DNA from 2 places in the Terrabacter sp. NPDC000476 genome. Region 1 is predicted to be linked to the other one. Evidence: predicted binding sites of a transcription regulator. Region 1 holds the regulator's gene; the other holds the start of a gene.
What was found. Region 1 encodes HspR, which represses chaperone genes until heat shock. Its sites were predicted from a motif close to AAGTTGAGTCNNNNNGACTCAACTT; they were not measured.

Region 1 (4,443 bases):
CCGAGGTGCGCAACCAGGGCGAGCAGCTCGTCTTCTCGACCGAGTCGTTCCTCAAGGAGTCCGGCGACAAGGTCCCCGCCGACGTCAAGACGCCGGTCGAGGAGTCGCTCGCCGACCTCAAGGCCGCCATCGCCGAGGGTTCCGAGGCCACGGCCGACGACATCAAGGCGAAGGTCGAGGACCTCAACACGAAGTCGCAGGCCATGGGCCAGGCCGTCTACGCCTCCGAGCAGGCGGCCGCCAACGCCGCGGGTTCGGCCGGGGCGCAGGACGGCCCGGCCGCCGGTGACGGCGCGTCCGACACGTCCGGCGCGTCCGACGACGACGTCGTCGACGCCGAGGTCGTCGACGACGACGAGGCCAAGGACGCCAAGTGACCGAGTCCGACACCCACGGCACGTCCGGCGAGCAGCCCGACGTGACCGCGACGGACGCGACGGGTGCCGGCGGCGACGCCGCCGGCACCCCGCCCCGGGGCGACTCGGGCGAGCGTCACCACAGTTACTACGAGGGCGGCGCGGGCGCCTCGTCCGAGCCCGGTGGCGAGGACGAGTTCGACCACTCGCGCGCCGACGGGTCCTCCACCGACGGCGAGGGCGAGACCGAGGCCCTCGCGGAGGAGGACACCATGGCGGCGACGCTGCTCGCCGACCTGCAGCGCCTGCAGGCCGAGTACGTCAACTACAAGAAGCGCGTCGACCGCGACCGTGAGGTCATCCGCCACACGGCCGTCGGCAGCGTCGTCGAGTCCCTGCTCCCGGTCCTCGACGACATCCACATGGCCCGCCAGGCCGGCGACCTCGCCGGTGGCCCGTTCGCGGCCATCGCCGACAAGCTCGAGGCCACCCTCGGCCGTTTCGGCGTCGAGCGCGTGGGCGAGGCCGGCCAGGAGTTCGACCCGAACGTGCACGAGGCGCTCATGCACGTGGAGGCCGAGCTGCCCGAGGGCTCGACGGGGACCACCGTCGTGCAGGTGCTCCAGCCCGGCTACCGCATCGGTGACCGGCTGGTGCGCGCCGCGCGGGTGTCGGTTGCCGACCCCGCCTGACGTGTCCGCCGCCGGGCTGCACCCGCAGCCCGGCGGCATACCCGATGATGGCAGCGTGACCACCGCTGCCGACCCCGCGACGAAGGAGGTGCGCCATGGCTAGTCAGGACTGGTTCGAGAAGGACTTCTACGCGACCCTCGGCGTGCCGCAGGACGCCGACGCCGCGACGATCAAGAAGACCTACCGCAAGCTCGCCCGCACGATGCACCCCGACCACAACGTCGGGGACCCCAAGGCGGAGGAGCGCTTCAAGGAGATCGGCGAGGCGTATGCCGTCCTGTCCGACCCGGAGCAGCGGCGCGAGTACGACGCGATCCGCGCGATGTCGCACGGGGGAGCGCGCTTCACGGCGGGCGGCCCCGGCGGTGGCGGTGCCGGCTTCGACGACATCTTCTCCGCCTTCGGCGGCGCGGCCGGGGCCGGCGGTCCCGGTGGTCGGATGCGCTTCAACACCGGCGGTGCGGGCGGCGGGCAGCCCAACCTCGAGGACATCCTCGGCCAGATGTTCGGTGGTGGCGCACCCGGCGGTGGTGCGCCCGGTGCGGGCTACGGCGGCTACGGTGCGCCGGCAGGCCCGCGCCCCGGCACCGACGTGTCGGCAGCCACCCGCATCGGCTTCCGTGAGGCCGTGCAGGGCTCGACCGTCTCGCTCAGCTCTCCCGACCTCGGGCGGATCACCGCCCGCATCCCCGCCGGCGTCAAGGACGGTCAGCGGATCCGTCTGCGCGGCAAAGGTCGTCAGGGCGACCCCGGTGCGCAGGCCGGCGACCTCATCCTCACGGTGTCGGTCGACAAGCACCCGGTCTTCGGCCGTGACGGCGACAACCTCACCGTCGACCTGCCGGTGACCTTCGCCGAGGCGGCGCTCGGCGCCACGGTCGCCGTGCCGACGCTCGACGGCGGCCAGGTCAAGGTGAAGGTCGCCCCGGGCACGCCCAGCGGACGGGTGCTGCGCGTCAAGGGGCGCGGCGTGCGACGCGGCGAGCACACCGGCGACCTGCTCGCCAGGGTGCAGGTCGTCGTGCCGCAGCGGCTGACCGACGAGGCCCGTGAGGCCGTCGAGAAGATGGCGGCCGCCGAGGTCGGCCACGACCCCCGGGCCGAGCTGTTCCAGCGGGCCCGGACCTGACGCCCTGACCGACGCGGCCGCAGCGACAGAGGAGGTGACGAGGATGGCACGCAGGAGCGCGCGCCCGGGTGGGCACGACGACGACGCGCCCGTCTTCGTCATCTCCGTCGCGGCGGAGCTGGCGGGCATGCACGCCCAGACGCTGCGCCAGTACGACCGTCTCGGTCTCGTCTCGCCGTCTCGCACGCGCGGGGGCGGCCGGCGCTACAGCTCCCGCGACGTCGCGATGCTCCGGGAGGTGCAGCGCCTCTCGCAGGAGGGTGTCTCGCTCGCCGGCATCCAGCGCATCCTCGACCTCGAGAACCACGTCAGCGCGCTGCGGTCGCGCGTCGAGGAGCTGACCGCCGAGCTGTCCGCCGCACAGGCCGCGCTCGCCTCGGGCGCCCGCGTCTTCGCGGTCGGTCCGAGGGGCGAGGTCGTCGCCGTCCGCCCGGGGCAACGGCCGCCGCGGTCGCCCTCGTCCCAGGCGCTCGTCGTCTGGCGCCCCGAGCGCTGAGGCGGACCCGGGCGCCGGGCCCGGGCGCAGGACCTCGCGCGCGGGCTCCCGCGCGCGGAGCTTCTCGCGCGCGCGGGAGCATGTGCAAGACTGTGCGAGCCTCGAGCCAAGGGGCAGCCCGTTGCTTGATGCCGCCGGAGGCCCTTCGTTGTTCTCTGTCCCGGAGGTCGTGTGACCCCGCAGCGCCCGGACGGCGACACCTCGGCACGCGTGCCTGCCGTCCCCCGACTCGACGACCCGTCGACGTCGAACGAGATGCAGCTCCTCTTCGACCGCACCGACTGGGCCTCGACGCCCCTCGGTCCGGTCGACACCTGGCCAGCCGACCTGCGTTCGATCGTCGACGTCTGCCTCTCCTCGGGCTTCCCCATGCTCGTCTGCTGGGGCCCCGAGCTCGTCATGATCTACAACGACGGCTACCGCACGATGCTCGGCCAGAGCAAGCACCCGGCGGCGCTCGGCCGACCGGTCCGTGACGTGTGGCCGGAGGTCTGGGACGTCATCGGCCCGATGTTCGACGGCGTGCTCGGCGGTGGGCCGGCGACGTGGGTCGAGGACGAGCAGCTCGTCGTCGACCGCTTCGGCTTCCTCGAGGAGGCCTACTTCACGTGGTCCTACGGGGCGATCCACGACGAGCGCGGCGGTGTCGTGGGCGTCCTCAACGTCGCGACGGAGACGACCGCCAAGGTGCTCGCCGAACGGCGGGTGCGGGTCTCGACCGAGCTGACGAGTGCCCTCGTGGGCGCCGCCGACCCCGCCGAGGTGCGTGACCGGGCCCTCGGGGTGCTCCGGGCCCACACGGCCGACCACCTCGGCGTCGACCTCACGTGGGGTCGCCCCGACGAAGCCCCCGACGGCCGGCACGTCGTGCCCGTCGTCGAGCCCGGCCTCTCCGCGCCGACGGCCCACCTGTTGCTCACCGAGAACCCGCGGCGTCCCTGGGACGCGTCCCTGCAGGTCTTCGCCGAGCTGTGCGCGTCGCAGATCGCCATGGCCCTCAGCGGCATCCGGCACCTGCAGGACGAGCGCCACCGCGCCGAGAGCCTGGCCGAGCTCGACGTCGCCAAGTCGGACTTCTTCGCCAACGTCAGCCACGAGCTGCGCACCCCGCTCGCCCTCATCGCCGGGCCGGTGGAGGACGCTCTCGGCACCGACGGCCTGAGCCCCGAGCTGCGGGAGCGCTTCGAGCTCATCCGCCGCAACACCGACCGGCTCACCGGGCTCGTCGACCGCCTCCTCGACCTTACCCGGCTCGAGTCCGGGGCCGTCGAGCCGCACTGGGTGCCGGCCGACGTCGAGGAGCTCACGACCGGCATCGCCGAGAACTTCCGCCCCGCGATCGAGCGCCTCGGCCTCGAGCTCGACGTCGTCTGCGACGAGCTCGACCGCGAGGTGCACGTCGACGTCGACATGTTCGAGCGGATCGTGCTCAACCTGCTCTCCAACGCCCTCAAGTTCACGCCCGAGGGCCGCATCGGCGTGCGGCTCGTCGCGCACGAGCAGGGCTACGCCGTGTCGGTGACCGACACCGGCATCGGCATCGCCGAGCGCGACCTCGAGCGGGTCTTCGACCGCTTCCGCCAGCTCGACCGCAGCGACGACCGCCGTTCGCGCGAGGGTGCCGGCATCGGCCTGGCCCTCGTCAAGCAGATCGTCGAGCTGCTCGGTGGACGCATCACGGTGCGCTCGGCCGAGGGCGCCGGCAGCACCTTCACCGTCGTCCTGCCGTGGGGCTCGGCCGCTCTCGACGCCGCCCACCGACCCTCGAT
Region 2 (4,443 bases), on a different contig from region 1:
CGTGCGCTCGCGGTCGGACATCCGGGCGATGTCGCGGCCGCGCCACTGCACCTGGCCACCGGTCGGTCGCAGGATGCCGGCGAGGACGTGCAGCAGCGTCGTCTTGCCGGAGCCCGACGGCCCCATCACGGCGAGGCTCGTGCCCGCGCGGACGGTGACGTCGACGCCGCCCAGGGCGGGCGGGCCTGTCGTGCGCGAGCGGCCGTACGTCATGACGAGGTCGCGGGCCACGAGGTCACGCGAGTCGGGAGAGGCAGCGGCGGAAAGGCCGGAAGCGGCGGGAGAGGCGGCGGGGGAGGCGGCGGGCGGCGCGGCCGGGCGCTCGGGGGCACCGGCCGGCATACGGGCGGGGTCGTGGTGGCTCATGGCACCCAGCGTCGCCGGGGAGGGTGCGCCCCGGCGTCGGGCCGTGGTCGCCTCCTGCTGCGGGCGGCATACGACCCCGGTCGGACACGGGCGGCCCTGGCGTACGACCCGCACCTCGCACGACCCGGGCTGCGCACGACGGAGGGGCCGGGGACTCGCGTCCCCGACCCCTCCGGTCGACCTGTCGTGCGGCGCTCAGCGCTCCGTGCCGGTCAGCCCCGCGTCGGGGTAGACCTGGTCGTCGGGCACGGTGGGGCCGGCAGTGACGTTGACGCCGAGGGCCTCGTCGAGGGCGGCACCCTCGGGAAGCTCCGGCAGGTCGTCGGCCGGCCGGTGCGCGGCGTCCGGGTGGGCCATGTCGGAGAAGGTGAACTTCTCCTCCTTGCCCTCGCCCTCGGTGTCGATCTTGATGTACTGACCCGAGCCGAACTCGGCGAAGAGGATCTTCTCCGACAGGGCGTCCTCGATCTCGCGCTGGATGGTGCGGCGCAGCGGGCGCGCACCGAGCACGGGGTCGTAGCCCTTCTTGGCGAGCAGGTCCTTGGCCGCGGGCGTGAGCTCGATGCCCATGTCCTTGTCCTTGAGCCGCTTGTCGAGCTTGGCGATCTCGAGGTCGACGATCTGCGTGATCTCCGCCTTGTTGAGGTGCGGGAACACGATGGTGTCGTCGACGCGGTTGAGGAACTCGGGGCGGAAGTGCTGCTTGAGCTCGTCGGTGACCTTCGCCTTCATCCGCTCGTAGTCCGAGCGGCTGTCGGGCCCGGCCGAGAAGCCCATGTTGGCCTTGGAGATGTCCCGCGTGCCGAGGTTCGTCGTCATGATGATGACGGTGTTCTTGAAGTCGACCATCCGACCCTGCGAGTCGGTGAGGCGGCCGTCCTCGAGCACCTGCAGCAGCGAGTTGAAGATCTCCGGGTGGGCCTTCTCGACCTCGTCGAAGAGCACGACGGAGAACGGCTTGCGGCGCACCTTCTCGGTGAGCTGGCCGCCCTCCTCGTAGCCGACGTAGCCGGGGGGCGAGCCGAAGAGGCGGCTCACGGTGTGCTTCTCGGAGTACTCGGACATGTCGAGCTGGATCAGCGCGTCCTCGCTGCCGAAGAGGAACTCGGCGAGCGTCTTGGCGAGCTCGGTCTTACCGACACCGGTGGGGCCGGCGAAGATGAACGAGCCACCGGGGCGACGCGGGTCCTTGAGGCCTGCACGGGTGCGGCGGATCGCCTGGGACAGCGCCTTGACGGCGTCGTCCATGCCGACGATGCGCTTGTGCAGCTCGTCCTCCATGTGGAGCAGGCGGCTGGACTCCTCCTCGGTCAGCTTGAACACCGGGATGCCGGTGCTCGCAGCCAGGACCTCGGCGATGAGCTCCTCGTCCACCTCGGCCACGACGTCCATGTCGCCCGACTTCCACTGGGCCTCACGGGCGGCCTTCTCCTGGCGGAGGCGCTTCTCGTCGTCGCGGACGCGGGCCGCGCGCTCGAAGTCCTGGCCGTCGATGGCCGACTCCTTCTCGCGCACGAGGGCGGCGATCTTCTCGTCGAACTCGCGCAGGTCCGGCGGGGCCGTCATCCGGCGGATGCGCAGTCGCGCGCCCGCCTCGTCGATGAGGTCGATGGCCTTGTCGGGCAGGAAGCGGTCGTTGACGTAGCGGTCGGCCATGTTGGCGGCCGCGACGAGCGCGCCGTCGGTGATCGTCACGCGGTGGTGCGCCTCGTAGCGGTCACGCAGACCCTTGAGGATCTCGATGGCGTGCGGCAGCGTCGGCTCCTGCACCTGGATCGGCTGGAAGCGCCGCTCGAGGGCCGAGTCCTTCTCGATGTGCTTGCGGTACTCGTCGAGCGTCGTCGCGCCGATCGTCTGCAGCTCGCCACGGGCGAGCATCGGCTTGAGGATGCTCGCAGCGTCGATGGCGCCCTCGGCGGCACCCGCACCGACGAGCGTGTGGATCTCGTCGATGAAGATGATGATGTCGCCGCGGGTGCGGATCTCCTTGAGCACCTTCTTGAGGCGCTCCTCGAAGTCACCGCGGTAGCGGCTGCCGGCCACGAGCGAGCCGAGGTCGAGGGTGTAGAGCTGCTTGTCCTTAAGCGTCTCGGGCACCTCGCCCTTGACGATGTCCTGGGCCAGGCCCTCGACGACGGCGGTCTTGCCGACGCCGGGCTCGCCGATGAGGACGGGGTTGTTCTTGGTGCGGCGCGACAGCACCTGCATGACGCGCTCGATCTCCTTCTCACGCCCGATGACCGGGTCGAGCTTGCCCTCGCGGGCAGCCTGCGTGAGGTTGCGACCGAACTGGTCGAGCACGAGCGAGCCCGCCGGGGTGCCCTCGGCCTGGCCGGGGCCGACGCCGGCGCCGGCCTTCTCGCCGCTCTGCCCGCCCTGGTAGCCGGAGAGCAGCTGGATGACCTGCTGGCGCACCTTGTTCAGCTCCGCGCCGAGCTTGACGAGGACCTGGGCGGCGACGCCCTCGCCCTCGCGGATCAGGCCGAGCAGGATGTGCTCGGTGCCGATGTAGCTGTGGCCGAGCTGGAGCGCCTCGCGGAGCGAGTACTCGAGGACCTTCTTCGCGCGGGGCGTGAAGGGGATGTGGCCAGTCGGGGCCTGCTGCCCCTGGCCGATGATCTCCTGGACCTGGGCCCGGACCGCTTCGAGCGAGATGTCGAGCGACTCGAGGGCCTTCGCGGCGACGCCTTCGCCTTCGTGGATCAGACCCAGGAGGATGTGCTCGGTCCCGATGTAGTTGTGGTTGAGCAGGCGAGCTTCCTCCTGCGCGAGGACAACCACCCTTCGGGCCCTGTCGGTGAACCGTTCGAACATGTTCCTTCTCCTGACTGATCGAGAGACATCTCGATGCTATCCGTGCCCGCTGTGGACGAGCACAACCCGACCAACGCGGGTCGGGTGCGTCCTGTTCCCATCCTGAGCGTGATCGGCTCAGGTTCTGCCTCTGTTCGCCGTGGGCGGACAGATCGGGCACGTAGTACCCGCTGCCGCCCACCCCGTATGCCGGGACCCTCCCTTCGCGATCCCCCCGCCCCCACTCCCGCCAGGGCTGAGTTGGCGCGCCGGAACGCGTGGCTGCGGGCGTGCGAACTGCGCCCTGGCTGACTTAGCGTGCCGGGAACGGCGGCTCGGGGGCCGCCAACGTCGCCGTGGCTGACTTGGCGTGCCGGGAACGCCGGCTCGGGGCCCGCGAAGCGCGCCTCGGCTGACTGGGCGTGCCGGGTCAGGCCGGCGACTCCTCGTCGCCCGGTCGTCCGGGGAAGTGTCGTCGCCACTCGTCGTTGAGCGGGGGCACGGACATGCCCTGCCCTCGCATGGCCTTGGTGATGCGGCCCAGCGTCCGTCCCGGCACGCTGTAGATGTCCCTCGACACGATCACGAGGCGCCGGATCCCCGAGTCGTCGAGCTCCTCGTCCCGACCGATGTCGGCCAGCCACTGCTCGTTCGACTCGGCGTGCTGGCGACCGTCGTACTCGATGACCAGTCGGTGGGCTGGGTAGGAGAGGTCGAACCGCCTGAGCAGCGTGCCGTCGGAGTCGTGCACGCGGTGGTCGACCTCCGGCTCGGGTAGGCCGGCGAGGACGATGAGCAGGCGCAGGCGGGTCTCCATGGCCGAGTCCACGCCCGTCCGGACGAGGGACGCCGCTCGCCGGGCGAGCCGGCTGTGCGGGCCCGTGGCGCCGGCCACGAAGGTGCGCAGCTCCTCGACGGTGAAGCAGTGGCGGCGGACGAGGGAGTCGCCCAGCACGACGAGGTCCACGAGGTCGAGCACGTGCGCGAGGTCGCGGAAGGTCTGCAACGGGCTCGTGACGCGCAGGCCGGAGCGGGAGACCACGAGCTGGGACCGCTTGCGGCGGTGTGCGGCGACTCCGGTGACCTGGGCGCGCGGCCCGGGATAGCTGACGTGCACGTCGGGATGGTGCGGGACGACGCCGCCCCACAGTCGAGCCGCCGTGTGGTGCGAGAGGAAGGCCCCCGGTGGCGAGATGAGCAGCGCGGCCTCGGCGAGCAGCGTCGGCGAGGGCCTGACGTCCTTGGCGACGTAGACGCCGCGGAAGAGCGCCCGGTGCGACCGCC

Region 2: ABT295_RS16735 (ATP-dependent Clp protease ATP-binding subunit) is a predicted target of HspR. The motif match lies at 3,280-3,304, and genes of this name have one in related genera.

What each region holds. Positions count from the first base shown of each region.
Region 1 is NZ_JBEPDF010000001.1:2,235,422-2,239,864, reverse strand. It holds gene dnaK (molecular chaperone DnaK) at 1-377, shown strand, start outside; gene ABT295_RS10545 (nucleotide exchange factor GrpE) at 374-1,048, shown strand; gene ABT295_RS10540 (DnaJ C-terminal domain-containing protein) at 1,144-2,178, shown strand; gene ABT295_RS10535 (heat shock protein transcriptional repressor HspR) at 2,222-2,674, shown strand; gene ABT295_RS10530 (ATP-binding protein) at 2,846-4,443, shown strand, end outside.
Region 2 is NZ_JBEPDF010000003.1:152,408-156,850, forward strand. It holds gene ABT295_RS16730 (ABC transporter ATP-binding protein) at 1-366, opposite strand, end outside; gene ABT295_RS16735 (ATP-dependent Clp protease ATP-binding subunit) at 562-3,180, opposite strand; gene ABT295_RS16740 (putative endonuclease domain-containing protein) at 3,590-4,443, opposite strand, start outside.